2 regions of the Marinobacter sp. EN3 genome follow, and region 1 is predicted to be linked to the other one. Evidence: riboswitches for the same ligand, from Rfam matches in the RefSeq annotation. Region 1 holds a riboswitch; the other holds the start of a gene.
What was found. A riboswitch is a leader RNA that binds a small molecule or an ion and turns the genes downstream of it on or off. The one in region 1 is predicted to bind cobalamin.
Positions count from the first base shown of each region.

Region 2: another riboswitch for cobalamin. It lies ahead of Q675_RS35260 (TonB-dependent receptor plug domain-containing protein); the one in region 1 lies ahead of Q675_RS33950 (ribonucleoside-diphosphate reductase subunit alpha).

Region 1 is NZ_AXCC01000063.1:6,353-22,006, forward strand. Features, by position in the region: gene Q675_RS33950 (ribonucleoside-diphosphate reductase subunit alpha) at 1-1,237, opposite strand, end outside; cobalamin riboswitch at 1,368-1,565, opposite strand; gene Q675_RS33955 (DUF3047 domain-containing protein) at 1,710-2,399, shown strand; gene Q675_RS33960 (zinc ribbon domain-containing protein) at 2,451-2,804, opposite strand; gene fmdA (formamidase) at 2,808-4,040, opposite strand; gene Q675_RS33970 (AAA family ATPase) at 4,176-5,219, opposite strand; gene Q675_RS33975 (aliphatic amidase) at 5,235-6,281, opposite strand; gene urtE (urea ABC transporter ATP-binding subunit UrtE) at 6,303-6,992, opposite strand; gene urtD (urea ABC transporter ATP-binding protein UrtD) at 6,995-7,753, opposite strand; gene urtC (urea ABC transporter permease subunit UrtC) at 7,753-8,952, opposite strand; gene urtB (urea ABC transporter permease subunit UrtB) at 8,962-9,888, opposite strand; gene urtA (urea ABC transporter substrate-binding protein) at 9,969-11,234, opposite strand; gene Q675_RS34005 (ATP-binding protein) at 11,536-14,919, shown strand; gene Q675_RS34010 (response regulator) at 14,906-15,654, shown strand, end outside.
Region 2 is NZ_AXCC01000063.1:312,706-328,359, forward strand. Features, by position in the region: gene Q675_RS35230 (PAS domain-containing methyl-accepting chemotaxis protein) at 1-1,216, shown strand, start outside; gene Q675_RS35235 (sodium-dependent transporter) at 1,386-2,780, shown strand; gene Q675_RS35240 (hypothetical protein) at 2,856-3,479, opposite strand; gene Q675_RS35245 (QsdR family transcriptional regulator) at 3,563-4,141, opposite strand; gene Q675_RS35250 (3'-5' exonuclease) at 4,203-4,925, opposite strand; gene Q675_RS35255 (putative nucleotidyltransferase substrate binding domain-containing protein) at 4,918-6,795, opposite strand; cobalamin riboswitch at 6,917-7,130, shown strand; gene Q675_RS35260 (TonB-dependent receptor plug domain-containing protein) at 7,270-9,108, shown strand; gene Q675_RS35265 (cobalamin-binding protein) at 9,193-10,023, shown strand; gene Q675_RS35270 (FecCD family ABC transporter permease) at 10,037-10,984, shown strand; gene Q675_RS35275 (ABC transporter ATP-binding protein) at 10,984-11,757, shown strand; gene Q675_RS38235 (nucleotidyltransferase domain-containing protein) at 12,063-12,671, opposite strand; gene Q675_RS35285 (DNA-3-methyladenine glycosylase I) at 12,833-13,501, shown strand; gene Q675_RS35290 (VIT family protein) at 13,532-14,215, opposite strand; gene Q675_RS35295 (ArnT family glycosyltransferase) at 14,278-15,654, opposite strand, start outside.

The sequences.
Region 1 (15,654 bases):
CCACTTTCAGGAACGGCACCACGCCCTGGCTCTGGCCGTTGGTGCCCTTGATGTGGGAACCCAGGGCCCGCACCGGGGTCCAGTCGTTGCCCAGACCACCTGCCCATTTCGACAGCAGGGCGTTATCGCGAATGGCCCCGTAAATGCCTTCCAGGTCGTCGCCCACCGTGGTCAGGTAGCAGGACGACAGCTGGGAATGCCGGGTGCCGCTGTTGAACAGGGTGGGCGTGCTGGCCATGTAATCGAAACTGGACAGCAGCTCATAGAATTCGATGGCGCGGGCGTTGGGGTCGTCTTCCCGCAGTGCCAGGCCCATGGCCACCCGCATGAAGAACACCTGGGGCAGTTCCAGGCGGGCCTTGTTCCAGTGCAGGAAGTAACGGTCGTACAGGGTTTGCAGGCCCAGGAAGCCGAACTGGAGATCGCGCTCCGGTTTCAGGGCGTTGCCAAGGCGTTCCAGGTCAAAGGCCGCCAGGGCTTCGTCCAGCAGTTCGTAGCGAATACCGGCGTGAACAAAGGCGCTCAGGGCCTGTGGATAAATCTCTGCCAGCGGAAGACTGCGGGGCAGGTCCAGGGCTTCCGCTGTTTCCAGCCGGAGCTGTTCCAGCAGCAGGCGGGCGGTTACGGCGCTGTAGTCGGGTTCCCGTTCAATGCGGCCCCGGGCGGTCATGATCAGGGCAGACAGGACTTCGGTCTCTTCGATGCCGTCGTAGAGGTTGCGCAGGGCGTCTTCCACCAGCGAGTCGCCGTTGATGCCGTCCAGGCCGGTGGCGGCCTGTTCCACCTGCTGCTTCATCAGGCCAAGGTCCAGCGGGGCGATGCTGCCATCGGCTTTTTTTACGGTCAGGTGCGGATGCGCTTCCACCGGCTCGTCCACGGCGCGCTGGCGGGCGTGTTCTTCACGGTACAGCACGTAGGCCCGGGCCACTTTCTGCTCTTCGGCCCGCATCAGGGCCAGTTCCACCTGGTCCTGGATGTCTTCGATGTGCACCTTGCCACCGGCTTTGAGGCGGCGGCTGATGGCCTGCACTACCTGTTCGGTAACCCGGTGCACGGCGTCGTTGATGCGGGCGGAACCGGCTGCCTGGTCCCCTTCCACCGCCAGGAAGGCTTTGGTCACCGCCACACTGATCTTGGCCGGGTTGAAACTCACCAGGGTGCCGTTTCGTTTGATAACTTGCAGGGATTGGGTATCGGTCGCGGGGGCCGGGGGTTCGGCAATGGCAGTGGCTGTCATGGTGCTCTCCTGAATTCGCGTTGGTTCCGTTTCACCCTCGCGAACGCAGTGGCACACCTTGCCCCGAATACGGGCAGGCCTGACCAATCTGCTCACCCTTGAATCGCGAAGGTGCAGTCCAGAAACCCATGGGGGGCTTCTGATCCCTGGCAGGTCTTCGGACTCAGGGGCGTGAACCTTTCAGCTCTGCCTAACGTGGCGACTTCCCGGCTTGCGCCAGTGTCATCTTGCCACGCTCGTTCCCCAATACCGCTGCGCGTCAGTTCCGGATTCTCACCGGATTCCCGACTACCCTGTGATCAAGATGATCAGAGTTTGATCACAATATATGGTAGTTAACCAAGGACCCGGTCACTATATAGGGCCGAATACGCCAAGACAAGGCACTTTTTGCAACAGCGCCTGTCCATCTCCAGACCACCGGAATTGAGGAATGAATGTGAGAATTTCACTGCTTTTGGCCAGTACCCTGATGCTCGGTCTCGCCGCCAGCCCGGTGTGGGCAGACACAGACCGGCTAACCCGGTTCTCCACCATGACCTCACTGGAGGACGGCTGGGAGCCCCTGACCTTTCCGAACATCGAGACACATACCCGCTACACCCTGGACACGGACGACGGCCAGCAGGTGGTCCGTGCCGACGCAGACGCCAGCGCCTCCGGGCTGATTGCCCGTGTTGAGCTGGTGCCCGGCGATTCGCTTACGCTGTCATGGCGCTGGAAGGTGTCGAACATCTACGAAGCCGGCAACGCCCGCGAAAAGTCCGGGGATGACTACCCTGCCCGCATCTACGTCGCCTTTGAGTTTCAGCCGGACAAGGCCGGCTTTTTTGAACGGGCCAAGCGCAAGACCGTGGAAGTGCTGTTCGGCGAGACCCTGCCCGGCAACGCCCTGAACTACATCTGGGCCAATCAGCTACCAGAGCAGAGCATGGTCGCCAACGCCTACACCGACAAAACCATGATGATTGCCGTCAACTCCGGGCCGTCGCAGGTGGGCGAATGGGTGACCGTTACCCGGGACCTGGTGGCAGATTACCGGCAGGCCTTCGGCGAAGAACCGCCTGCCATTGTGGGCGTGGCCATCATGACCGACGCCGACAACACCGGCGAGCAGGCCACGGCCTGGTATGGCGACCTCACCCTGGAGCAAAACCGCTGATCGGCCATAAAAAAAGGCCCCTCAAGGGGGCCAAACACGTGAAAGCAATGGTCAGTGGCTGATCATCCAGGGCCGCATGGACGGGAACATCTTCTTGCCATCGGCGGTGTAGAACAGCATGTGTTTACTGTCCGACTTTTTCTTGCAGCCACAACTCTTGCGGTGCTCGGCGTCCCGGGCCCGCTGGTCGGCGGTGGAGATGATGGGCTCGTGGCTCGCCTTTTCATTCCGCGCCTCCGCGTTGCGGCGGGCCGGGTCCATGGCCAGGAGCTCCGGCGGCAGCACAATCACCCGGGGTGACAGCGCCTTGCAGGTGGGGCAATGGGCCGGGTTACCGGCTTCGGCCATGGCGCCCAGTTCCTGGAACAGCCCGTGTTCCCGGCATTTGTAGTCGTACAGTGGCATGGCTTACTCCTTGTCCGGTGAAAGGGGTACGTCGGTGCCCGGCGTGACCTTCCTGGTCGGTCCTTCCGCCGTGGGGTTGATGTCGAAGTCGAAGATCTCGGTCGGCAACCACAGGGTGGCGCAGGCGTTGGGCACATCCACCACGCCACTGATGTGGCCTTCCACCGGCGCACAGCCAAGCAACGCGTATCCCTGAGCCGGGGTGTAACCGAACTTGGTCAGGTAGTTGATGGCGTTGAGGCAGGCCTGGCGGTAGGCCACGTGTACGTCCAGGTAGTGCTGCTGGCCCTCTTCATCCACCGAGATGCCCTCGAAGATCACATAGTCCTCGTAGCGCGGCTTGATGCTGCTGGGTTTGAAGACCGGGTTCTTGATGCCGTATTTGGCCATACCGTCCTTGATCAGGTTCACCCGCAGATGAATCCAGCCGGCCATTTCGATGGCGCCGCAGAAGGTGATCTCGCCGTCGCCCTGGCTGAAGTGCAGGTCGCCCACCGACAGGCCTGCCCCCTTCACATAGACCGGGAAATACACCTTGGAACCACGGGACAAGTCCTTGATGTCGCAGTTACCACCGTGTTCCCGGGGCGGTACGGTGCGGGCGGCTTCCAGCGCCGCCTCTTTGGCGGCATCACCCGCCAGCTTGCCCAGGTGGGCAGTGTCGGCGTAGGGCAAGTTTGCCAGGCCCGGCACCCGATCCGGTTCGGTGTCGTACAGTTCTTTCTCGCGCTTGTTCCACTCCGCCAGCATTTCCTTGGACGGCAGGCAGCCGATCAGGCCCGGGTGGATCATGCCGGCGAATTCAACGTTGGGGATGTGGCGGGATTTGGTGAACATGCCGTTGAAATCCCAGATGGATTTCTGGGCTTCCGGAAAGTGCTCGGTCAGAAAGCCGCCGCCGTTCTTCTTGGAGAAGAAACCGTTGAAACCCCACTGGCTGTCCTTGAAGGCACCGATGTCGAGGATGTCCACTTCCAGCAGGTCGCCGGGTTCTGCGCCCTCCACGCCCACCGGGCCAGACAGGAAGTGAACCTGGGTCAGATCCACGTCGCGCACGTCGTCTGCGCTGTCGTTGTTCTTGATCTGGCCACCGGTCCAGTCGTAACACTCGAGGATGAAATCGTCCCCGGGCTTGACCGTCGCCGCCATGGGAATGTCCGGATGCCAGCGGTTGTGGATATTCTCGTTCTCGTACGCGGATTTGCTCAAATCGATCTTGATGAGTGTTTCGGCCATAGCGGTCGCTCCTTGGTTCTTGGCGTTCGGCGTCTAAGCTTGGGAACGCAGTGCCCGACGGCGCCTGCGCTGACCGTTTCACTATCCGCGATACGCCAGCGGCGCGGTATTCGCGAATTGCCCCCGGCACCTACGTCATTCGACGTATTGGCGCACCACTATCTCCTGCCCCTTGAGCTCGGCCAGAAATGAGGAATGCTCGGGATGCGCCAGCAACGCACGGGCCAGCGCCGGCTCCAGTTTCTGGCGGAACGCCCGTAGCATCTCGCGGGCACCATAGCGGCTGTCGTAATCGCGGCACAACACACTGCGCAGCTCCACCGACAAATCCAGCGAGGCCTGTTTGCGGGCCAGGCGCTTGTTCAACCCGGCCAGTTCGATCTCCAGAAGGGCATACAGCCACTGGTCTGTCAGGGGATTAAACGTAAGAATCTGGTCAATCCGGTTCAGGAACTCCGGGTCGAAATGCCGGCGCAGAGCCTTGTCCCGAAGGTTCTCCTGCGGGCCCGGCTCCAGCCCCAGCCAGCGGCGCCAGCCTCGCTGATAGCGATGATGGTGCGCTTCCGCTTCCAGGGCTCCGGCGTTGCTGGTCATAAAGATCAGCGTGTTGCGGAAGTCGATTTGCCGGTTGCCGGAGGGGAACACCAGCCGGCCGGTATCGAGCACATTAAGCAGGGTCCGGGTGACCTCCTTGCTGGCCTTTTCAAGCTCGTCGAACAGGACAATGCCCGGTTTGCTGAACGATCCCTGAACCTTCTCAAGATCAAACAGGCTGTGGCCTTCCTTGCTGCCCACATAACCGGGCGGCGCGCCGGTCAGCGCCGCCGCGTAGTGCTCCTGGGCCAGGGTGTTCATGTCGATGCGGCACAGGGCATCGCGGCTGCCATGAATGGCCTCGGCAATCAGCCGTACGGTTTCAGTCTTGCCCACCCCGGTCGGCCCCAGAAACAAGTGAACCGCCAGCGGGCGGTTCTCTTCACCGATGTCGGCCTTGACCCGAACCAGCATGGATTCCATCGCCTCCAGGGCGTGCTGCTGGCCCACGATATTGGCCCGCAGGCTCGCCATTACGGCGTCCGGCTCAAAGCGGAACCGGGAAACACGAACCGGGCCTGAATCGGCCCGGTTCCTTGCCAGCGTTTCCCGGTTGGCTTCCAGCCGCTCATTGATAAACGGCATCGCGGTCTCCCGGGCTCAGGCCCCTGCAGTTTTTTCCTTGCCATCGAACGGCAGTTCACCCACCGGGCATTCCGCCGTGCCCACGGTTTTTCGGGTCATGGCCTCGACGTTTTCCTGGGCTTTCTGGGCATCCATCACCCAGGTGCGATAGAACTCGAACGGGCAATCGGCCACGCCCTTGTCGCCGTCACCGGAGTTGTGGACGCCGGTGTAGCCCCGGTGCAGCAGTTTGAACAGGTGGTTCTGGGACTGGTCGTTGGCGCGGGCGTCACGGATCTGGCTAACCGACAACTGGGCGTACTGAACCCCCATGTCCTCCTCGCCACATTCACCCAGGGTACGACCATCAAAGCCGATGATGGCGGAGTGCCCGAAGTACGAATACACCCCGTCGAAGCCGGAGGCATTAGCCACCGCCACGTAACAGTTGTTGGCCCAGGCCATGCTCTTGGCCATCATGATCTGCTGTTCCTTGGCCGGATACATGTAACCCTGGCACCGCACAATCAGCTCCGCCCCCTTCATGGCGCAGTCGCGCCAGATCTCCGGGTAGTTGCCGTCGTCGCAGATGATCAGGCTGATCTTCATCCCCTTCGGCCCCTCGGTCACATACGTGGTATCGCCGGGGTACCAGCCCTCAATCGGGCACCAGGGAATGCACTTGCGGTATTTCTGGACAATCTCACCCTCGTTGTTGATCAGCACCAGGGTGTTGTAGGGCGCCTTGTTGGGATGATCTTCATGGCGCTCGCCGGTGAGCGAAAACACCCCCCAGGTATTCGCCTCCCGGCAGGCCGCCGAGAAAATCGCTGTCTCATCTCCGGGAATGGTGGCGGCGGTCTCCATCATCTCGTCGTTGTCGTACATGATCCCCATGGTGCTGTATTCCGGAAACACCACCAGATCCATCCCCGGCAGCCCCACTTTCATACCCTTGATCATGTCCGCAATCTTGCGGGCGTTGTCCAGCACCTCGGCTTTGGTATGCAGCCGGGGCATCTTGTAGTTCACCACCGCCACGCCGACGGTATCGTTACTGCTGGAAATATCACCGTGTCTCATATTAATTCCCCCTCAACAAAGCTAAACGGCCAGATAACTGGCAATCTTGTCCTGATCCGCCTCTTCCCGAAGCTCCTCGTGCACAATCTCCCCCTTCTCGATCACCAGAATCCGATCCGCCGCATCCATCACAAAGCTCAGCACCTGCTCCGACACCACAATCGACAACCCCCGCTCATCGCGAATGCGCCGAAGGGTCTTGGCAATGTCCTTGATGATGTTGGGCTGGATACCCTCGGTCGGCTCATCGAGCAGAAGCACCTTGGGCCGGGTCGCCAGGGCCCGGGCGATGGCCAGCTGTTGCTGCTGCCCGCCGGAAAGGTTGCCGCCCCGGCGGTGCTGCATTTCCTTCAGCACCGGAAACAGCTCATAAAGGTCTTCCGGAATTTTCTTCTCGCCCACCGCGGCCAGACCGGTCTCGATGTTTTCCTTCACCGTCAGGGTCGGGAAAATCATCCGCCCCTGGGGCACAAACCCGATGCCGGCCCTCACCCGCTGGAAGCTCTTCAGGTTCGACAGGTCCGTGCCATCCAGCGTGACCTGGCCACCGCGGCTTGGAGTCATGCCCACCAGGGATTTCATCAGGGTGGTTTTACCCATACCGTTGCGGCCAACCACCGCCACGATTTCCTGCTTGCCCACCTCCAGGTTCAGGTCCTGGATGATGCTGCTCTGGCCATAGGCCACCGAATGTTGTTTGACGCTCAGCATGATCAATGCCCCAGGTAGACTTCGATGACTTTCGGGTCCGACTTCACGTGCTCGATGGACCCCTCAGACAGAACCTTGCCCTGGTGCATCACCGTGACCCGGTCTGCGATATCCCCGACAAACTGCATGTCGTGCTCGATCACCAGCACCGTGTGGTCTTTGGTAATGCGCCGCAGCAGTTCAGCGGTTTTCTTGCGCTCGGCCACCGACATGCCGGCCACCGGTTCATCCAGCATCAACAGGTCCGGCTTCTGGATCAGCAGCATGCCAATCTCCAGCCACTGCTTCTGGCCGTGACTGAGCAGCGACGCCGGCTGGTCCAGGGCATCTTTCAGGAAGATGGTTTCGGCCACGTCTTCCACCGCAGCCACCACCTCAGCCGAGCGTTTGAAGGCCAGCGCCCCCATCACGCTGTGGCCCTGTGGATAAGACACCTCCAGGTTCTCGAACACCGTCAGGTCCTCGAACACCGACGGGGTCTGGAACTTGCGGCCAACGCCGGAATGCACAATCTGGTGCTCCTTGAGTCTGGTCAGCTCCTTGCCATCAAACCTGATGGACCCCGAGGTCGCCTTGGTCTTGCCGCAAATCAGGTCCAGTACCGTGGTTTTGCCGGCCCCGTTGGGGCCGATGATGACCCGGATCTCTTTCGGGTCCAGGTAGAACGAGAGATCATCCACCGCCTTGAAGCCATCGAATGAGACGGTCAGGCCCTCGACTGCGAGCAGGAAGTCCTTACTCTGTGCTTTGGCTGCGTTCATCAGGATTTCTCCGGGCTGTATTGATCCAGCATCGGGTCGTAATCACGGCCCTCCTCTTGGCGGGCAGCAGGCGCTGGCTTCGCCGGGGTGCTCGCCGCTGCTTTCGGCTTGCGCTTGAACAGACGGTCCTCCAGGGGCATCACGTAGGTCTGGTACAGGCCGGCCAGGCCATTCGGGAACGCCAGCACCACACCGATGAACAACGCGCCCATGGCGAACGGCCACAATTCCGGGAAGGATTCGGAGAAGCCGCTCTTGGCGGCGTTCACCAGCAACGCGCCGTAGACTGCGCCCAGAATCGACAGGCGACCCCCGAGGGCACAGAAGATGACCATTTCAATGGAGGCAACGATGCCGATGAACGAGGGCGACATGAAGCCGACAATCAGGGTGAACAGCGCGCCGCCAATGCCCGCAAAGGCGGCGGCCAGGCAGAACACGAAGATCTTGAACGCGGCCACGTCATAGCCGGAGAAACGCACCCGGTTTTCCTGGGCGTTCATGGCCACCAGGATGCGACCGAGCTTGCGGTTCTGGACGAACCGGGCCACGAACAGGCACACGAACAGCAGGCCCACGCACACGAAGTACAGGATGGTTTTGGCCTCGTCGGTGCGGATGTCCCAGCCCATCAGGGTCTGCAGATCGGTAATGCCGTTCACACCCCCGGTGTAGCCCTGCTGACCAATGATCAGAATGGTCAGGATGGCGGCGATGGCCTGGGTAATGATGGCGAAGTAGACACCCCCCACCCGGCGGGTGAACATCGCAAAACCGATGATGAATGCCAGGGCCACCGGCACACCGACGATCGCCAGCAGGGTGAACGAGAAGCTGTGGAACGGTTCCCAGAACCACGGCAGCTCGGTCAGCTGGTTCCAGTCCATGAAGTCCGGGATACCCGGGGTGGACTGGATAGCCGTGGCCTCCGGCGTGGAAGCCTCCAGCTTCAGGAACATGGCCATGCAGTAGCCGCCCAGGCCGAAGAACACGCCCTGGCCCAGGCTGAGGATGCCGGCTTTGCCCCAGCACATCACCAGGCCGATGGCCACGAAGGCGTAGGTGAGGTATTTACCCACCATGTTCAGGCGGAACGGGTCCAGCGCCAGCGGCAGGATGACCACCAGCAGCAACGCCAGTGCCAGATAGTAGAGTCCCTCTCGGGAGGCAAACCATTTCAAAGGGGAAGTGTTTTTCATAACAGTCTCCTAGCGACGGACCTTGAGCGCCATCAGGCCTTCCGGGCGCAGCATCAGGATGCCAACGACCACTAGCAGGGTGAGGACTTTGGCCATGGAACCACTGAGGAAGAACTCCATCGTGGACTGGGCCTGGGAAATACCGAAGGCAGAGACAATGGTGCCAATCAGACTCTGGGCACCGCCGAACACCACCACCAGGAAGGTATCGACAATGTAGGCCTGGCCGGAGGACGGGCCCGTGGAGCCGATCATGGTGAAGGCCGCACCGGCGATACCGGCAATGCCACAGCCCAGGGCGAAGGTCATACGGTCAACCCCGGCGCTGTTGATGCCCACGGCTTCGGCCATCGGGCGGTTCTGTACCACGGCACGGACCTTCTTGCCCCAGCCGGAGCGGTACATCAGCAGGTAAACCCCCAGGGCGATGGACAGGGCAATGATCATCACGAACAGACCGTTGATGGGCAGTTCCACCAGATCGGTAACCTGGATGGCGCCCATCATCCACTCCGGCAGTTCCACACCCACTTCCCGGGCCCCGAAGATGGAGCGGTAGGTTTGCTGCATGATCAGGCTCAGGCCCCAGGTGGCCAGCAGGGTGTCGAGCGGGCGCCGGTAGAGGTGCCGGATCATGGCCCATTCGATAAAGGCCCCGAGGGCCGCACAGATGAGAAACGCAATAATGATGGCGACGAAGAAGTATCCGCCAAACAGACCGGGCAGGACCGACTGGAAAAACCCGGAGACAAGGTAGGTGGTGTAGGCGCCGAGGATCATGAATTCCCCGTGGGCCATATTGATCACCCCCATCTGACCAAAAATGATCGCCAGGCCCAGTGCCATCAGTACGAATACCGAGAACAGGGACAGCCCGGCAAAGCCCTGCATGGCAAAAATCGACATCAATTCGCTGGTGGTGTATCCGTCAAACATGACCCTTACTCCCGTCGCTTAAGAACACGTGCTTGCGTCCGAGCCGGACGCCGGTGCCCGAAGGCACCGGCCACGGCTGCTTACTGGTAACCTTCCGGGAACGGATCGGGTTCCATCAGCTCGTCGGTTTCATAAACCACTTCATACTGGCCATCGGTTTTGGCGCGGCCGATGCGGGTCTTGGACCAGAGGTGATGGTTTTCGTGGATGCGGACATAACCTTCCGGTGCCTTGGTAAATTCGATACCGGGTGAGGCTTCACGGATCTTGTCGATGTCGAAGGAGCCGGCTTTTTCCACCGCCATCTTCCACAGCCACGGGCCGAGGTAGGCCGCCTGGGTTACGTCGCCAATCACCATGTCGTCACCCCAGGCTTCCTTGAAGGCGGCCACGAATTCTTCGTTGTTGGGGTTATCCAGGCTCTGGAAATACTTCATGGAGGCGTAGATACCTTCCACGTTCTCACCGCCGATACCGCGGATTTCATCCTCGGTGACGGAGATGGTGAGCAGCAGCGGCTTCTCGTCGGTGAAATCGACACCGGCGGCTTTCATCTGCTTGTAGAAGGCCACGTTGGAACCACCCACCACCGACGCAAAGATCACGTCCGGCTTCTTGAGCTTGATCTTGTTGATCACGGAGTTGAACTGGGTGTGGCCCAGCGGGTAGTACTCCTCGCCCACCACTTTCAGGCCCAGTTTGTCGATGTGCTTGCGGGCAATTTTGTTGGAGGTACGGGGCCAGATGTAATCCGAGCCCAGCAGGTAGAAGGTTTTGGCGCCTTTCTCTTTCACCGCCCAGTCGATACCCGCGAGAATCTGCTGGGTGGCTTCCTGGCCGGTGTAGATCACGTTGGGTGACTGCTCCAGACCCTCGTAGAAGGTCGGGTAGTACAGCATACCGTTGTACTGCTCGATGACCGGCAGGATGGCTTTACGGGAAGCCGAGGTCCAGGCACCAAAGATGGCCGCGACGTTGTCCTGGCGAAGCAGCTTGCGGGATTTCTCCGCGAAGGTGGGCCAGTCACTGGCGCCGTCTTCCTGGACAAACTCGATCTGCCGGCCAAGGACACCGCCGGACTCGTTGATCTGCTCAATAGCGAGCTTCTCGGCCTGCACCGAACCAATCTCACTGATAGCCATGGTGCCGGTGATGGAATGCAGGATACCGACCTTGACGGTGTCGTCAGTGACCGCCAGTCCGGTGGTGTTTACCTCATCGGTTGCCGGCGTGGCCGCCTGGGCCGACGTGGCCAGCATGATGGATGCGGCCAGGGTGGCCAGGCTCTTTCGTAGCCCTTTGCTCTTGTGACTCCGCCCTCCGGCGGCAATGGTTGTGGTTCCCATGGTCATTCCTCGCAGTGGTTGAAAGCCGGTACCGTGCTCCGCTCCGGAAGCACAGTGCCCACGTCAATCATTCTGCTCAGGGCTGTCATGGGTGCCCATTCGGCATTCACCCCAGCGTGGTACGTCATTTGACGCATACCCGTGCCAGGTCAGACAGGTTACAACCGCAGGCAACCCCAAGGCGCACATCCGTTGCACCGGTTTATGGCACGGTTCTTGTTCCAGCTTTCTGATCCGGTGCGTGACGGCAGCAAACGCGCACCAATTCAGGGCGGCCCGGCGGGCCAGGAGCAGGGCGGGAATGGCAGTAAAACAGAATATTTTTCGGGTCCGGCGCAGCTATAACCAATGGGTGGCCAACCAGACCCTGGAAGACTACGCCCTGCGCTTTACCGCCAAAAGTGCACGCCGGTGGTCGGCTGCGCGGGTCAGCCATACTGCGCTGGGGGCCATCTCGTTCCTGGCCATGGAGGCCATCGGCGGCTCCATTACCCTGCACTATGGCTTCGACAACGCCGTCGCGGCGATCCTCGCGGTCAGCCTGGTGATTTTCCTGACCGCGATCCCGATCAGCTACTACGCCGCCCGCTACGGGGTGGATATCGACCTGCTGACCCGGGGCGCCGGCTTCGGCTATATCGGCTCGACCATCACCTCGCTGATCTACGCCTCCTTTACCTTCATCTTCTTCGCCATTGAGGCCGCCATCATGGCGATGGCGCTGGAAATGCTGTTTGCCATTCCCCTGGTACTGGGTTACCTGATCTGCGCCGTGGTGATCATTCCTCTGGTCACCCACGGCATCACCACCATCAGCCGCTTTCAGGTGTGGACCCAGCCCCTGTTTATCCTGCTGCAGCTGGCGCCTTTCGTTTTCATCATCTACGCAGATGCCTCCTCCATCACCGACTGGACGCAGTTCCAGGGCGTGGGCCTGCCCGCCGACAATGGCTTTGACCTGCTGCTGTTCGGGGCGGCCGCCGCGGTGGTGTTCTCCCTGATTGCCCAGATTGGCGAACAGGTGGATTTCCTGCGCTTCATTCCCGAGCCCACCAACGCCCCGGAACGGCGCCGTTGGTGGGTGGCGGTGATGGCCGGCGGCCCCGGCTGGATTGTCATCGGCATGGTGAAAATTCTGGCCGGCTCCTTTCTGGCCGTGCTTGCACTGAATCAGGGCATTTCCGCGACAGAGGCGGCCGATCCAACCCAGATGTATCTGGTGGCATTCAACTACATCACCCATTCCCCCGAGCTCTCGCTGGCGATGGCCGGCATCTTCGTGATTCTGTGTCAGATCAAGATCAACGTGACCAATGCCTACGCCGGCTCCATTGCCTGGTCCAATTTCTTCTCCCGGTTGACCCACAGCCACCCTGGCCGGGTGGTCTGGCTGGTGTTCAATGTCGCCATTGCCCTGCTGGTAATGGAACTTGGCGTGTATCGGGCACTGGAAGAGACCCTGGGGTTCTACGGCATTGTCGCCATTGCCTGGGTGGGTGCCCTGGTGGCAGACCTGGTGATCAACAAACCCCTGGGCCTGAGCCCGGCCCATATCGAATTCAAACGGGCGCACCTGTACGACATCAATCCGGTGGGCGTAGGCGCCATGATCACCGCCTCGGTGGTGGGAATCACCTGCCACACCGGGGTACTGGGTGACTACGCCCAGGCCCTTTCCCATTTCATTGCCCTGGCGGTGGCACTGGTCACCGCGCCCCTGATTGCCTGGAAGACCGGCGGGCGTTTCTACACCGCCCGTCCGTTTGTGCCCCTGGCCACCGATCACCAACTGGTGGGGTGCAGCATCTGCGAACACCGCTTCGAGCCGGAAGATGTCACCCACTGCCCCGCCTACGATGGAGCCATCTGCTCGCTGTGCTGTTCGCTGGACGCCCGCTGTGAGGACGCCTGCAAACCGGGCGCCGGCTACCAGGAGCAGATGCAGCAGTTTCTCGGGCGGTTCCTTCCGGCGCCACTGCTGTCGGCACTGCGCTCCCGGCTCGGGCATTTCCTGTCGCTGCTGGTGGTCATCAACGGGTTTTCCGCACTGCTGCTGTCGCTGATCTACTTCAAAACCCCGGTGGCTTCGCTTGCCGAGGCTACGCTGCTGTCTGTCACCCTGTGGAAAGTGTTCTTCATTCTGGTCATTGTCACCGGAGTGATCTGCTGGCTGTTTGTACTGGCCCATGAAAGCCGGGTAGTGGCGGAGGAGGAATCCCGGCGCCAGACCCGCCTGCTGACCGAGGAAATTGTCGCCCACGAACGCACCGACCAGGCCCTGCAGCAGGCCAAGGAGCAGGCCGAGGCCGCCAACGGCGCCAAAAGCCGGTATCTGACCGGAATCAGCCACGAGTTACGCTCGCCCCTGAACGCCATCCTCGGTTACGCCCAGCTCATGGAGAACGACGACTCGGTACCGCCTCATCGCAAGGAAGCCCTGGGGGTCATTCGCCGCAGCGGCGAATACCTGGCGGATCTGATTGAAGGGTTGCTGGATATCTCAAAAATTGAGGCGGGCCGGCTGGATCTGCACCGTGACCAGGTGCGCATCGGGTTGCTGATGGAGCAGTTGGTCACCATGTTCCGGCTTCAGGCCGAAGAAAAGGGCCTGGCGTTCGACTACCACTGCCCTCACCCTCTGCCAGAACTGGTGACCACCGATGAAAAACGCCTGCGCCAGATACTGATCAATCTGTTGTCGAACGCCATCAAATACACCGACCAGGGCAGCGTGTCACTGACCCTCCGCTACCGCAGCCAGGTGGCGGAATTCACCGTGCGTGATACCGGCGAGGGCATTGCCGCAGAAAACATCGAACGCATCTTCCGGCCGTTTGAGCGTATCCGCAATCCCGGCCAGAGCCGCACCGGAACCGGACTGGGCCTGACCATCACCCGACTGCTGACGGAAATCATGGGCGGCGACATCTCGGTGGAGAGCGAACCTGGCGAGGGCAGCGTGTTCAAGGTCAGCCTGATGCTGTCGAGCCTGCATTCCGCCAGCCCACGCTCGATCTCGACGCCGGCCCGCAGGATCTACGGCTACCATGGCGCCCGCCGGAAAATCCTGCTGGTGGATGACGACGACTCCCATCGTCAGGTGATCCGGGCCATGCTGTCGCCACTTGGCTTTGAAATCAGCGACACCGGCAATGCCATGACCGTTCCGGAACGAGTGGAACAGGAGCGCCCCAACCTGATTCTGCTCGATGTGTCGATGCCCGGGAAAAGCGGCTGGGAGGTGCTGGCCGAGCTCAGGGAAATGAAATACAACCTGCCCGTGGTGATGGTCTCTGCCGACGCCAACGAGGGCCACCATAGCGCCGAGGCACCGCGCCTGCACGACGGTTACATCATCAAACCGGTGCGACTGAACCTGCTGCTGGACACCATTGGCCGGGTCATGGGCCTGGACTGGCGCTTCGAGAAAAGCCCGGAGCCCCTGGCCGCGCTACCGCTGCCAGCCAGCGGCGCGCTTGAACTGCCCGCCCGGGAGCACTGCGAGGCGCTGGCAGACCTGGCCAGAATCGGCCATCGCAAGGGCCTGCTGGAGGCACTGCACAGCTTGCAGTATGCCGGAGACGCCAGTGACGCCTTCGTTCAGGAGATCACCAAATTCACCAACGATTTCCAGTTCGAGAAGATTCTCGAACTTCTTGAGGTAGCCGAACATGAAGCATCCTGATGACCGCAAAACCGTGGTACTGGTCGTCGACGACGCCATCGATTCCATCCGCATGATCAATGATGCACTGGAAGAAGCTGGCATGACCGTGCTGGTGGCGCTGGAAGGTAATCAGGCCCTGACCATCAGCCAGAACATCACCCCCGATGTGGTGCTGATGGATGCGCTGATGCCGAATATGGATGGCTTCGAGACGTGTCGGCGACTCAAGGAAAACCCCGCCTTCGCGGACATTCCGATCATTTTCATGACCGGCCTGAGCGATACCGAACACGTGGTTATGGGCCTGAATGCCGGCGGCGTGGACTATGTTACCAAGCCCATCGACACCACCGAGTTACTGGCCCGCATGGCGGTGCACCTGGCCAACGCCAGAATGACCCGCAGCGCCCGTTGCGCGCTCGATACCGCCGGTCAGAACCTGTTTGCGGTCGACCGCGAGGGCAACCTGCTGTGGGGTACCCCGCAAGTATGCCGTTGCCTGCCGCCGCCGGATCACGAGGACTTCCAGGGAGTACGGGAACAACTTGAGGACTGGCTGGGCCACCGACCGGATCCCGGCCACAGTCTGCCCATCCGGTTACTGGACACGCCCCGCTCCATTGAATATCTGGCCCTGGTGGATGGCCAGGAATACCTGTTGCGTCTGAAAACACCCCAGAACCAGAACAGCGCCTCAGCGGCGCTGCGGGAACGTTTTGATCTTACCCTGCGGGAGTCGGATGTCCTGCTGTG
Region 2 (15,654 bases), 310 kb from region 1:
GGATCAGATTGCCCGCGCTGAAAGTCTGTACAAAAAGATCTCCGAAGGTCGGTTGAGCTCCGATTGGCGCAACCGGGCTCTATCCATGGCCCGTTCAGGCTGGCCCTTTGTGGTGTCCATGGGTTTGAGCCTGGGTGCACTGGCATTCGACTCTCCGGCTTTTGCCGTGCTTCTGGTAGTGGTTGGCCACCTGCTGGGTTTTGGTTTGGTGTTTACCTCCATTTCCAACCGGCTCAAGGGCCTGCTGGCGTTGCGTCCGGATGGTTTCCAGGACCCTATCGTCGCCCGCACCTACAGCGATGAGCGTGGACTGATGTCGCGGCTGGCCTTACTGCTGGTGAGTGAGGAGGCGCGAATCAGAACCGCATTGGCCCGCATTGATGATCAGGCTGAGCAACTTCTGGAGCAGGCCAGGGCCTCCCATGGTTACATCAGCGAAGGTGCCTCTGCCATTGCCCGCCAACGGGCCGAAACGGACCAGACCGCCTCCGCCATCAACGAAATGACGGTCTCCATCCAGGAAGTGGCCGAATCCGTTAATCACAACGCCAGGGAAGCGGAACAAGCCAACCGCCAGGCCCATGAGGGTAGCGACCGTAGTGGTGAGGCACTGGGCGCCATCCAGCAACTGGTAAACCAGGTTCAGAGCATTGGTGACTCGGTGGGGCGGTTGGGCGAATCCACCCGCAGCATTGGCGAGGCGGCGGATCTGATCAGCGAAATCGCCGATCAGACCAATCTCCTGGCCCTCAATGCTGCCATTGAGGCGGCCCGGGCCGGAGAACAGGGCCGGGGCTTTGCGGTGGTGGCTGATGAAGTGCGCTCGCTGGCGCAGCGTACCCGGCAGTCGACGGTACGCATACACGAGGTGATTGAGGATTTCCGTGCCCAGGTGGATGAAACCGTGAACGCCGTGCGCGCCGGTGAAAAGATTGCCAGTGATGGTCTGAACCGGGTGCAGGGCGCGGCCGATGCGCTTAATGCCATCGTTAGCTCGGTGGATCGCATCTCCGAGAGTTTTATCACTATGTCCGCGGCGTTTGAAGAGCAGAGCCAGGTGTCGGATGAAATCAATCGCCAGGTGGTGAATATTGCCAGCCTGGCTGACCAGAGTGATGAACAGGCGGATGCGGCAAAACAGAGCAGCGACACCTTGAGCCAGATGGCCGGTGGCCTTAAAGACCTGATTGCTAGATTTGTCAGTAAAACCCGCTGATTAGCTTTCCCGGGCCGCGTCGGGAATGATGAATTCTCCCGGCGCTCGCCCCTCAGCACTGGCATCATGCCGCCAGTGCTGGCAGAATCCCGCCCCAACAGCCCGCACGTCGTGCCGGGCGATCTGACAATTCGTATTTTCCTCAGCCAAAAGCACAGGAAGCAAACACATGACTCAGTCCAACTCCGCAGCAGACAGCGGGAACGGGGCTCGCGGACTCTGGTCTTCCAAGTTCGCGTTTATTCTGGCAGCCACCGGTTCCGCGGTTGGTCTCGGTAATATCTGGAAGTTCCCCTATGTCACCGGCGAGAACGGCGGTGGTGCCTTCGTTCTGGTGTACCTGCTCTGTATTGCCATCATCGGTATTCCCATCATGATGGCGGAAGTGTTTATCGGCCGGAATGGTCGTCATAACCCCATTACCAGTTTTCGGCTGGTGGCGGAGCGCAACCTGGCGTCGCCGGCCTGGCGAGTGTCGGCCATTGTCGGCATGCTGGCTGCGTTTATCATTCTGTCCTTCTACTCGGTCATCGGTGGCTGGGCGGCCTCCTACATTGGCCACGCGGCGATGGGCGATTTCACCGGCGGCACTGCAGAATCTGTGGGCGAGCTGTTCGGTGGACTGCTGGGCAGCCCGATTCAGCTGCTGGCCTGGCACACGGTGTTCATGGCGCTGGTGGTGCTGGTGGTTTCCCGGGGCCTGAAAGGCGGTCTGGAACGTGCGGTTACCATTCTGATGCCGGCGCTGTTCCTGCTGCTGTTGCTGGTGGTTGGCTACGCGACGACGACCGGCCATTTCGGCGAGGCGGTTAGTTTCCTGTTCACCCCGAATTTTGAGGCACTCACGGTGAAAGGCGTACTGGTTGCCCTGGGGCACGCCTTCTTCACACTGAGCCTGGGTATGGCCATCATGATGGCTTACGGTTCCTACCTGGGCCGTGATGTCTCCATCGGCCGCACCGCCGTCAGTGTGGCGATCATGGATACTGTGGTGGCACTGCTGGCGGGCCTGGCCATTTTCCCGGTGGTGTTTGCCAACGGCCTGGAAGCCGGTGCCGGCCCCGGTCTGATCTTCCAGACCCTGCCGCTGGCGTTCGGTAACATGCCCATGGGCAGCCTGTTCGGCACCCTGTTCTTCGTTCTGTTGCTGTTTGCTGCCTGGACCTCTGGCATTTCCCTGCTGGAGCCGGTGGTTGAGTGGGTTGAAGAGAAAACCAGCCTGGCCCGCACCGGCAGCGCTATTCTGGTGGGCGTGCTGTGCTGGGCGCTGGGCATTGTTTCCATTCTGTCCCTGAACGTCTGGTCTGATGTGACGCCGCTGGGCATGTTTGCCGCCTTTGAAGGCAAGACGGTGTTCGACCTGCTGGACTACTTCACCGCCAACATCATGCTGCCACTGTCTGGCCTGCTGACCGCCATTTTTGTGGGCTGGTTTGTGGCCAAGGAATCGCTGAAGAGCGACCTGGCCCTGCAGGGTGGCGCGTTCAGCCTGTGGTACAACCTGATCCGGTTTGTGACGCCGATTGCCGTGGCGATCGTGTTTGTTTACAACCTGACGGCCTGATCGCTCGCTGCTCAGGCAGCAAAAAGAAACCCCGGTGCTGGCGACAGTACCGGGGTTTTGTTTTTGGGGAGCGTGTTATTCGTAGTCGCTCTCGTCCTGCTCCATCACAGCCTTGAGTCGTTCTACGTGGGGCCGGACAGCACGTTTGTCGGCATCGCTCACTTGCTTCGCCGCACTGGATGCGCTTTTGACGGTCACCATCATCTGTTCCATCATTTCGCGCATCTGGGCTTTGGCGGCTTCGGGCATGTCGGGATTGTTTTCCATCTCGGCAATGGCGCGCTCCATCTCCGCGATATCCGGTGCCATGTCGGGCTGGGCTTCCATTTCGATGGCAAACCAGGCGCTGACGATGCGGTCGCCTTTGCGGGCCCAGGCTTCCGGGCTGGAGAATCCGAAGTCATCGACCAGGTCGTCCAGGTCATCGTACATTTCGTGCCCTTTCACTTCGTCCACCATCGAAGACATCATCCGGGCGAAATCCACTTCCCGCTCATCGTCGGCTGGATCTTCGATGGATTCGATGAAGTCCTGATGCTTGTCGATCAGGGGCTGCATGGCTTCCATGCTGGCGATGAAGGAAGTGACATCGTCTTCGGTGAGGTTTTCGCTGTGGGCTAACGGTGCCAGGGCCAGGCTGAGTAGCAGCAGGCCGGCTTGCAGCACGTTGAGGCGCGGTTGGGTGTTACGGTGGTTCATGGTGCACTCCTTGCTGATGATTTCCTGTGGATGTCAGCAAAGAGTAATCCCAGGCTGGCCAGGTTTCCAGAGGTATCAGGAGCTCAGACCTTTCCGCCCAGCAATATGCGCACGGCAGTGCAGGCATCCTCAAGCTCTTCATCGCGGGGTTCGCGGCCGCCAATGATGTCGCTGTACAGGCAGGATTCGGCGATTCGTACCATGAAGTAGGACAAGCTCTGGATGTTCATGGGTGGGCTCAGATGGCCTGCGCGCACTTCGTCTTTGAGCAGGCGGGTGTTCACTTCCACGGTGCGGGCGTGCAGCGTGGAGTGGGAGGAGGTGAGCATTTTCAGGGCGTATTCCGGGTCCTGATGCAGGAACTTTCGCAGCGGCGCGAAGTGCAGGATGGTCATGTTGATGTGGCGGAACACGCCCACCACGTAGTCGACGCCATGGCCGGGGGTAACGGCGCGGGCTTCTTTGTACAGGGGCTCGTACAGGGACCACAGAATTTCACCAATCAGCAGGTCGCGGTTACCAACCCAGCGGAACAGGGTGGCGCGGCCGATGTGGAGGTCGTCGGCGAGGGCAGCCAGGCTGATTTTTTCCCCTTTTAGCCACATTCTTCTGGCGCGGCGGAAGGCGTCCAGGGGGGTGGTTTTGGCGGTTGGTGTGGTCACTTCGGTCCCTTTGGCTGGTTTGGGGACATTCTATCGGTTGCCGGGGCTTGGGGCTATGGCATCACACCCACAGATCGCCAATGGGGGTCTCCGGGCTGAAGTGGTGCAGTACCTGGGCCTGAAGCAGCTCGGCTGTGGCGATGGCGTCGATCAGGGCGTTATGGGAGGCATAGTGGGGCAGGCCGTAGCGGAGCCGGCTGTCGGCCAGGCGGATGGAGATCGGCTTTTTGCCCATCAGTTGCTGCCAGCGGCTGGGGTTGCGGTTTGGGTGCAGGTGCGCTTCGATGGCCATGGTGTCGATGACCGGGAAGCGGAGTTGTTCGTTCAGGCGCCATTGCAGGGCGGTGTTCAGGAACGGGCGTTCGATGTTGCGGTAGTGCACCACGGGGATTCGGCCGTTGAGGTGTTCGAACAGCGGGTCGAGTACGTCTTCCAGGTCCGGGGCGTTTTCGATTTCGCTGTGGGTAATGCCGTGGATGGTCACAGAGGTTTTGTGCAGGGGCAGTCTGGGTCGAACCACCTGGTGCCAGCATTGGCCGAGCTGGATACCTGTCAGGGTAAAGGGCACCAGGCCGATGCTGACGATGGAATGCTGGTCGGCTTCCAGGCCAGTGGTTTCGAAGTCCAGGGCCACTAAGGGGACGTCCCGGACAGGCGTGTCCGGACTGGGGCAGCCGGCTTCGTAGAAGGCGCGGATTCTGGCGTCTTTTGCCTGTTCGGCGCCTTTGCGGTAGTTCTCTGGCCAATTCTGCTTGCTGTTGCCGCTTTTGATCACGCTAGACATTCCGGGTGGCTCCCCCGGCGTTGTAGCGGAAGCGCAGGAATTTCTGGGCGTTACTGACGATCTGGAAGGCGTCTTTCAGGTGGCTGCGTTCAAACGGCGACAGGTCCTCCGGGCGCACGTTGTTGTCCGGGTCGCGGCCCTCTTCGATGGCCAGGGCCTGATGGCGGATGCGGACGATGGAGATGAATTCCAGGGCATCCCGCAGGTTGCCGGCGTCGTCGTCCAGCATGAGTTTGGTTTTGGCGATGTCGCGCAGGCGTTCGAAGGAGTTCTGGGAGCGGGAACCGCAGGCCAGGGCGTGCACCCGGATGAGGTCAGAAACCGGTGCGGTGCCGCGGCGTTTGAGGTTGAAGGTTTTCTGGTGTTTGCCGTCTTCTTCCAGGACGAAGGTGCGGAAGAAGCCCAGGGGCGGCGTGCGGTTCAGGGCATTGCGGGCCAGGAAGGTAAGGAAGCGCTGGCTGTTGCTGGCCTTGTTCACGATCAGGGTTTTCAGCTGTTCAGCATAGTCGGTTTCGCCGTAGATGCCGTCCAGGTCGAAGAAGATGTTGCTGTTGAGCAGGGCTTCGGCTTTGGGGTTGTCGATCCAGTCGGTGAAGTAATCCTTCCACACGCTCAGCGGTTGTCGCCATTTCGGATTGGTGGCCATGATGTCACCGGTGCAGTAGGTGTAGCCGCATTCAGCCAGGCCGTCGGAGACAAATTTGGCCAGGGCCAGGAAGTATTCGTCGTGCTCTTCCGGAATGAAGCTGTCGTCCAGCACCATGGCGTTGTCCTGGTCGGTAACCACCAGCTGTTCATCCCGGGCCATGGAGCCGAGAGCCATAAAGCAATACGGGATGGGTGGCGGGCCGAGTTTTTCCTCGCCCAGCTCCAACAGGCGCTGACTGAAGCTTCGGCCGATGCCAGCCATGGCGCTGCCGATCATGTGGGAATTGGCGTCTTCATTCACCATGCGCACGAAGCTGTCGCGCACTTCGCGGCTGATTTTCTTCAGGCCTTTGACGTCGTTCTGGTGGTAGATGTTGCTCACCAGGTACAAGCTGCTCTGGCTCTCGTATTTGACGATGTCGGACAGCGCGATTACGCCACGCACTTCATGGTCTTCCATCACTGGCAGATGGTGCACGTTATTGTGCAGCATGGTAAGCATGGCTTCGAAGATGTAGCTGCGGGCGCTGATGGTAATCAGCCCTTCGGACATGATCTCGCTGATGGGGGTTTCTGATGGCAGTGCGTTGGTGACCGCCCGGGTGCGCAGATCCCGGTCGGTGATGATGCCCTTGAGCCGGGGCGAATCCCCACTTTCGTCCATCAGCAGCAGTGCCGACACGCCGTTGTCGGTCATGATCCGGGCGGCTTCCTGAAGGCGCACGGTGGTCGGGGCAGAGACTGGCTCGCGGGCAATTAGCCGGGTGACCTTGGCGGACATCAGTTCGTTGGATTTGTGCCGGCGCGAGACCGCCGAACGCAGACGGCTGTGGTCTTCAATCTCGACAAAATCCGCGAAGTTCTCGTCGTTTTCCCACAGATGCTGGAAGGTCTCGTAGGGGATTTTGTAGATCAGGCAGTCTTCGATGGCTTTGGCCGGAAAGCGCACTTTCTGATTGCGCAGCAGGCCAAACTGGCCAAAGATTTCGCCCTCACCGATGCGGTTGTAAAGCTCGCCCGAACGCCGGAAGATTTCCACCGCACCGCTGCGGATGTAGTGCAACCAGTAGTTCTGCTGGCCCAGCTCAAGGATCTGGGTGCCGGCCCGGTAATAGGCCACTTCGATGCCAGTGACGATGCGGTCGAGCAGTTCTTCGGGCATTTCGTCGAAGGGAGCGTGTTGGGCGATGTGGTTGCGGATGTCGAGCAGCTCGGCCTGCATAAAACTCCCTGATCTGGCGACGAAAAACATTTGTTAAAAGATGAATATAGCAGTGTGGGGGTTGTGGGGCCACGCACGGTTTTGACGGATGTCGTTGACCGTCCCCGTTCCGGTTGCTAGCCTTGCCGCACTTTTTTCAGGTGCCTGTCGCAAAGCGCGATGGGTGAAACGGGAAATCGGTGCGCCATTGTATGGCTAATCCGATGCTGCCCCCGCAACGGTAAGCAGGTTAACGGCAATCTGATGCGCCACTGTGCTTCGGCATGGGAAGGTGATTGCCCCGGAGTTCGCTCTGCCTGCAAGCCCGGAGACCGGCCTGGAAAAACACCCGGAGTTGCGGTGGGCTGCTTGGGTGGGCGAATCCCGGCCCGTTTCACAACACCGCACCCGCCTGCCCTCTGCCCGTTCCGCAACCTTAAGCCTGAACCTTGAGTATCAACCCGTGCGGGTGCGCGCGGTTGGCGGAGTAAAGCGATGCATACCCTGAAGTTTCCTGCCGCAATTGCCGGCGTTTCCATGTTGACCCTGCCCCTGGCTGTGGCTGCCCAGTCTTCCGAACCTGCTGAAAACCTTGATCCGATTGTCGTGACTGCGACCCTTGGGCCGAAGACGGTGGGGGAGAGTTTGTCTTCGGTGACGGTGATTGAGCGCGCAGATATCGAGCGCCGGCAACCGGCCGAGTTCCGGGATCTTTTGCGTGCTCAACCGGGTGTTCATGTGGTGTCTGATGGTAGTTACGGTAAAACCACCAGCCTGTTTCTGCGTGGCGCCGGTAGTTCCGGCACGGTTCTTCTACTGGATGGAATTCGTTTGCGCTCGGGCACAGCTGGTATCCCGCCCTGGCAGTTTCTGCCACCGGAGCTGATGGAGCGTGTGGAGCTGGTGCGTGGTGCCAAGAGTTCATTGTATGGTGCTGATGCTGTCGGCGGTGTGGTTCAGGCCTTCACGCTGGAGCCACAGGCGAACCAACAGGGGTGGGCTGAAGTATCGGGTGGTTCTCACAAGACCCGTGAGACCTCAGTTGGCTTTGCTGGTAAAGCGGGACAAACTTCTGTGCTGGCAAGCGGTGTTTACTCCGATACTGATGGAACCAACCTGCGTGCCGGTGGCGATGACAAAGGCTTTCGCAATGCAGGCGGCCTCGCCAAGATCAGCCACCGGTTCGAGCAAGGTGGCGGAGCTGGTGTAACCGTTTTTCAGTCTGAAGGTAACACTGAGTTCGAGAACGGCGATACCGATTACATGATCCGGGCGGCCGGGCTGTATGTTGAGGCGGTGGCCAGCGATTACTGGCGTACCCGGATCCAGTTCTCGGAAGCACGGGATGAGCAGGAAACGTTCGGTGCCTACCCGAGCATCTACGATTCATTGTCCCGTTCTGCCCGTTGGGAGAACACGCTGACCGCCGGTGTTCATGAACTGGTGCTGGGCTCCGAAGTGATGGTGGATGAAGTCGAGGGCAGCGACGAGTTTACCGAAACCAGCCGTACCAACGCTGCGGTGTTTGGCCAGGGGCGCCTGAACTTCGGGGCAACGGATGTCATGCTGAGCCTGCGCCTGGATGATAACGAAGCCTTTGGCAAAGAAGAGACCGGTGGCATTGCCGTTGGCCACCAATTTGATCGTGCTCATCGGGTTCGTCTGAGCTATGCGACCTCATTCAGGGCGCCGACTTTCAATGATCTCTACCTGACCACACCTTACTACACCGGTAACCCGAACCTGGAGGCGGAACAGGGCGAGATGGTTGAACTGGGCATGTCGGGTCGCTACGACCGTTGGTTCTGGGATCTGGCGCTTTACCAGAATGATGTGGAAGACCTGATTACCTATGTATCTGATCCGGTTACCTGGAATGGCACCATGGAGAACGTGGAGACTGCAAGGATTCGCGGTGCTGAACTCTCATCCGGTTTCGACACTGGCGGCTGGAATATCGCGGCGGCCCTAAGCTACTCGGATACAGAAAACAGGGACACGGGTGCCCGTTTGCCTCGTCGTGCGGAAAAGACCGCGCGACTTGATGTTGATCGGCTGTTCTCGCGGTGGTCGGTAGGCGCCAGCCTTGTTGCTGAAGGCAATCGCTATAACGATGCCGCTAACACCAGCCTCTTGCCAGGCCACGGCACCGTCGATCTGCGAGCCGCCTGGAATTTCCTGCCCGGATGGTCGGCCAGCTTCAAGGTGGATAATGTGCTGGATCGTCGTTACACCACCAGCCTTGGCAGTGACAACGTCACCTTCGAGCCGTTCGACTATCTCGCCGCAGGCCGGACGTACATGGCAAGCGTACGCTATGATTTCAGCCGGTAAAGTACTTATCCAGAAAGGTATTGTTTCCTGATGATGGCTCGCGGGCTCACCCTCCTGACCGCTCTCCTACTAGCACCCCTCCCGGTGCTGGCAGAAACCCTGTGTGCCCGCGATGCCCTGCAACGTGATGTCTGCCTGCCGGATGCCGCCACCCGAATTGTCTCCCTGTCGCCCGGCGCCACGGAGCTTCTTTTTTCCGCCGGTGCCGGCGACAAGGTGGTGGGCGCCGGGGCCTGGAGTGATTATCCGCCAGCGGCGGAGCAGTTGCCCCGTGTGGGGGACAGCAACCGGTTGGACCTGGAGGTGATTCTTTCGTTGCAGCCAGACCTGGTGGTGGCCTGGGTGGATGGTAATTCCCGACAGCAGGTGGAGCGGCTGGAGCAGCTGGGTTTGCCGGCGTTCTGGCTGTCGCCCAGGGAGTTTGAGGATATTCCCCGGGCTATTGAACAGCTTGGTACGCTGGCGGGTACTTTGGATGTGGCGCAATCCGAAGCGCTGTCGTTCCGGCAGGGCATCCGGGAACTGGAGGAACGCTACCACTCAGCCGACCCCATTCGGGTGTTCTACCAGATCTGGGATCAGCCCCTGATGACCATCAACCGGGATGAGTTGATCGGTAAAGCCATCGAGCTGTGTGGCGGTATCAATGTCTTTGGTCACCTGCCCCGGCTGGTGCCTCGCATCAGTACCGAGGCGGTTCTGGAAGCCGCACCGGAGGTGATTGTAACCTCTGGCCGTGAGGGCAATGACCGGGCGTGGCTGGCAAGCTGGGAAGCCTACCCAGGCTTGCCGGCGGTCGCTGCCGGCAACCTCTTCCTGGAGCCGCCGGATCTTCTTGCCCGCCCGACTGTTCGTATGCTCGAAGGCGTAAGCCATCTGTGCCAGACACTGGAGACCGCCCGTGGCCGGCTTTAATGCCCTGCGTCCGCTGGCTGTGCTGGTGCTGATCAGCATCGCCGCAGTCACCTTCGCCATCGCCGTGGGCAGTGCCCAGATTGGCGTTGGCAAGGTGGTGTGGGTGTTGGCCGGGGGCGGCTCGGACCTGGATCGTACCCTGATCCTGGATCTACGCCTGCCCCGGGTGCTCAGCGCCTTTGCTGTGGGTGGCTTGCTGGCGGTGGCCGGTGCCTTGATGCAGGTATTGCTGCGCAACCCCCTGGCGGACCCCTATGTACTTGGCCTGTCTGGCGGTGCAGCGGTGGGCGCCCTGCTGGCTATGCTGGCGGGTATGGCCGGATTGATTGTGTCCGGTTCCGCCTTTGCCGGTGCCATGCTGGCCACCCTGCTGGTGTTTGGCCTGGCCCACGGCAGCGGCAGCTGGACACCTTCGCGCCTGCTGCTGACCGGTGTTGTAGTAGCTGCTGGCTGGGGTGCATTGATTACCCTGATCCTGGCCATGACACCGGCAGCCCGGTTGCCGGGCATGCTGTACTGGCTGATGGGCGACCTGTCTCATTCCGGCCAGCCCTGGCCCGGTTTGCTGGTGTTGGTGCTGGTGATCCTGCTGGTGCTGCCGCTGGGCCGGAGCCTGAATGTACTTGCCCGGGGTTCCATGCAGGCGGCGGCGCTGGGCGTGTCGGTTCGGCCGCTGGAATGGCTGGTGTACCTGCTGGCCAGTTTGCTGACTGCAACCGCCGTGACCATGGCCGGTGCAGTCGGGTTTGTCGGGCTGGTGGTGCCGCATATGCTTAGGCTGGTGCTGGGCAATGACCAGCGCCTGATTCTGCCTGCCTGTGCCCTGGCCGGTGGCATTCTGCTGGTGCTGGCGGATACCCTGGGGCGGGTGGTGATTGCCCCGGAGCAACTGCCGGTGGGTGTGATTACCGCTTTGCTGGGGGTGCCCACCTTCCTGTACCTGCTGTACCGGAGCCGATGATGACGACGTTGGCGACTCACGAGCTTGTGATCGACATTCCCGGGCGGGCGTCCGGATCGCCACTGGGACTGCAGGTTGCACCGGGGCAGATCTGGGGTGTGCTCGGCCCCAACGGTACCGGCAAAACCACCCTGCTCCACACCCTGGCTGGCCTTCGGCCACCCCGAGGCGGGCAGGTGTTGCTGGATCAGAAACCCCAAACCTCTCTGCGTCGCAAACAGGTGTCCCGTAATGTTGGTTTAGTCTTTCAGGACCGGCAAGACGGCTTCCCCGCCACGGTCCTGGAAACCGCCCTGATTGGCCGTCATCCCTGGCTCTCGGCCTGGCAAATGGAATCCGCGAACGATATCGCCCTGGCCGAACAGGCCCTGCAGGCCCTGGATGTAGCGCACCTGCGGGATCGTCTGGTCAGCACCCTGTCTGGCGGCGAACGCCAGCGGGTAGCTATTGTCACCCTGATGACCCAGAACCCGGACATCTGGTTGCTGGACGAACCCACCAACCACCTGGACCTGCACCATCAGGTGGCCGTGATGAACCTGCTCACCGCCCGTGCCAACAGCGGCAAGGCGGTGTTTATGTGCCTGCACGACCTGAACCTGGCTGCCCGCTGGTGTGACCATCTTCTACTGCTCTATCCGGATGGCCAGGCCTGCTGGGGGCCGGCGGATACGATGCTGGTGCCCGCGGCCCTTGAACAGTTGTATAACCAGAAGCTGGAAACGGTGGAGGTGGATGGCGCACCGTTCTTTGTGCCCAGCCGCGGGAGCTGATCAGCCGTTTGTCAGGATTTGATCGGCGGTAGTACTTCGACGAGCCCTTTTAATTCCCGGGTGATTTCAAATAACTCCCTGAGCAACTGGGGGTTCACGTCCATATGGCCTTCGTATTCGGCTAGGTTGCGGGCTGCATGGCACTTATCGAGCACACGCCATTTTGCGTTGGATAAGCCAACGGTATGCTGAAGACACTGGAACACAATGTAGCGGCTTTCTGACCGATACCCGTGCCAGCGCAGCGCGGCCAGCGATAAGGCGTGAGCGGCGCCGTAAGCGAGTGAAAACTGGCTGTCGGCCGATTATCCAGTGCTTCCATGCGCTAAGTCCTTTTCATTGGTGAAAACCAGCTCCAGCCGGGGCTGCTCCAGAACCCGTGTAACAAAGCTCTGTTGCTCTTTGATCCGTTGCTCAAATTCGGCTGGTGAGTATACCGTTGGATTGATGGTGCGTTGCAATTGCTGCTCGGCGGGAGCCAGTAACTCCATGATTCCGCTGTAACTCAGATCGTTGCCCACGAGCATCAAATCAACATCGCTTGCCGAATGGGCTTCACCCTTGGCAACGGAACCGTAAATAAAGGCCTGCTCCAGTTGATCGGCCAGCGGTGCCAGCGCGGTTTGCAGTATCTCGCGGATACCAAAGGTTTTCTGCACGAGGCTGCACAATTCCTGAAAGATGGGGGTGTCCTGATTGGCCTGATAATGGTGCTGGTTTCCATGGGGTATCATGATCACCAAGCCAGATTCGGTTAGCTTGGCCAACTCCCGGACGACCGAACCCCGGCCGATCTGGGCAAGCCGTACCAGTTCGTTCAGGTAGAAACTCTGGTCCGGGTGGCCATAAAGTACGGAAAGTAGCCGCTGCTGGGTTTTGGTAAAGAGTGCATCACCGATGCTTCTGCCTGGCATAATCTGGGCTCTGCTGACTAGGTCCTGTTATGGGTACTATAGTACCCAATATGGGAATTGAAAGTCTCAAAAAAGGTACTAAAGGTCTCATTTTGGGTACTATGAGTCCCTTTGTGAGACTTCTTTTTGTGTTTTGACAGCTCTGCCTTTTGGAGAGTGCTATGAACTTTACTGAATTCTACAACGTCGCCCTCGCCCGCAAAGGTGGTGAGCAGGCCCTGCAAGCCCTGCTGCCGCCGGTGGTGGAGAAAAGCCGGCTGGCGGAGGTGAGTGACGACCGCTATCTGTCGGAGATGACTCGCTGCATTTTCAAGGCGGGGTTTGTCTGGCGGGTCATCGAGAACAAGTGGCCGGATTCTGAGGCGGCGTTTGACGGTTTTGTTCCGGCCTACTGGCAGCAAGTGCCACCGGAGGTGCTGGAACGGTTGGCGGCGGATGAGCGTATCGTCCGCAACATGCAGAAAATCCGCACCGTGCCGGAAAACGCCCGGATGATCATGGATGTGGCGAAAGATCACGGCAGCTTCGGGCAGTTTCTCGCTAACTGGCCGGGTGATGACCAGGTGGGCTTGTTGCTTTACCTAAAGCGTAACGGTGAGCGGCTGGGCGGTAACTCGGCCCAGTACTTTCTTCGCCGAGTGGGCTGGGATGGTTTTATCCTGTCCCACGATGTGGTTACCGCTCTTACCCGAGCCGGCATTCTGGATGCCTCTCCTGCCAGCAAGAAAGGCCTGACCCAGGCCCAGCAGGCGTTCAACCAGTGGCACCAGGAAACCGGGTTGCCGGTGAGCCATTTGTCGCGGATTGTGTCGTTTACGGTGGATAATTAGCCAGACGGGACACGAGGGCTCGCCGGGTTTTCAGCCGGCGACGACACCAAAAAGCGCACCAATGCCCGCAGTAAGCGCCATGGCGAGCGCCCCCCAAAACATAACCCGGATGGTGCCCCGCATGACACCCGCACCGCCGGCCCGGGCGGACAGGGCACCAAGGCCTGCGAGGAAAATCAGTGAACTCACCGATACCGCGCCGAGAACCAGACTGACCGGAACCAGCAGAAGTACAGTCAGGGGCAGGGCTGCACCAACGGCAAAGGTGGCTGCCGAGGCCAGGGCTGCCTGCACGGGTCTGGCGGTAAGGGCATCCGTAATACCCAGTTCGTCCCGGGCGTGGGCACCCAGGGCATCGTGCCTGGTTAACTCGGTCGCCACTTGCTGCGCCAGCTCCCGGCTCAGACCGCGAGCGCGGTATATACCCGCCAACTCTGCCAGCTCTGACTCAGGGTCCGATTCAAGTTCCTGGTGCTCGCGCTTGAGATCGGCCTGTTCGGTATCAGCCTGCGAACTGACCGACACATACTCGCCGGCGGCCATCGACATGGCACCCGCCACCAGCCCCGCTACCCCGGCAACAAGAATGGCCTCTTTGCTGGCTCCGCTGGCCGCGACCCCAAGCACCAGGCTGGCGGTAGACACAATGCCATCGTTGGCGCCCAGAACGGCGGCCCTCAGCCAGCCAGTTCGGTGAACTCTGTGATTTTCCATCTATCATGGTCCGTGTGTAGGGAGTGCATGAGGCAACATAGCACACAGGAATCCTGGCGGGTTTATTTCAGCCAGGTTCCCGGTTGTCGGGTGGTGAAGCGCAACACGGACGCCGGAGGCTCGCACTCCGGTTTCAGGTGGTTGTCGCTCAGCAGCAGGAAGTTGTCCCGGTGAGCCGTGCCAATGGTTTTTGCGCCGTCAGTGGTGAAGCAAGACAGGGCATGCCGATCGGCCACAATCAGATAGCTATCCGGCGTCTCCCTCATCCAAAGCCAGGCATTCCGATCTTCCTGTTCCAGTGAACTGAAGAAGCTGAAATGCGTGAAATCGCGCTTTGAGAAAAGGATAAACTGTTCCCGAAAATCAATCATGCCGATCTGGCCCCCGGCTGGCGCGATCTGCTCTGCCGCCGCCAACACATTCCTGGGGGTGCGCAATGGCTCGAGAATCCGATAACCCCAGGTGGTGAATACCAGCCAGCTCAGCATCAGGGCAACGAACCAGCGCCCAAGAGCCTGGGAGCGCCAGAGCGCTACGAGGCTCACCAGCCAGATAAGCCCGAGGGTGAATAGCAGGCTGCCGGCTTCGTGCAGTCGGGCAGGATCCTGGGTGTAGTCGGCGACTTTTTCCACCAGGCGGGGGAGATCGTTCCAGGCCATCACGCCAATGCTGACCAGGGCGGCACCCAGCAACAGGTGCAGGCCGGTCATGGCCGGCCCGAACCAGCGTGCCGGGCGTTGTCCGCTCAATGCCGGAGCCAGGCTCAGGGCCAGTGCTGGCAGAGCCGGGAGCACATACACCCCGCGTTTGCCCGGGCTCAGGCTGAAAAATGCCACCACCAACACGACCCACGCCAGCAGAACCACCACGTCCAGCCTGTGTTTGAGAATCTCACGAATGGGCCGCAGCAGTGCCAGGAATAGCAGCGGCAGCGGAAACCACAGCGAGGGAATCACGCTGACGACGTAGTAATACCAGGGCTGAATGTGCCCCCAGGAATCGGCATAGCGCTCACCGGTCTGTTTGAACAGAATGTTGTCGCGATAGGCCAGGGCCTCGTCCGTGCCCAGGTGACTGACGGCCAGCACCATCGGCACCAGCCAGGCTGCCACAACGGCCAGCATGACCAGGGGGCCGAGGGCGCAGCGCCAGCGGAGTGTGCCCTGAAACCGAGAAGTGTCCTGCAGTTTCAGGGCCAGTATCGGAATGAACAGCAAGGCGGGCAGAAAGCCAACCCCTTTGGTAATAATGCCAAGCCCCATAAAGGCCCAGGCCACGAAATACCAACGCCAGGACGGCTGCACGAAAAAATGCCGGATCAGACCGTAACAGGCCACCATGATCCAGCAGGCCACCATGGCATCAATCTGGGCTCGCTGGGCCTGAATCAGGAACTGGGGTGCCACCATCAGCAGCAGTGCGGCAATGGCGCCGGTGCG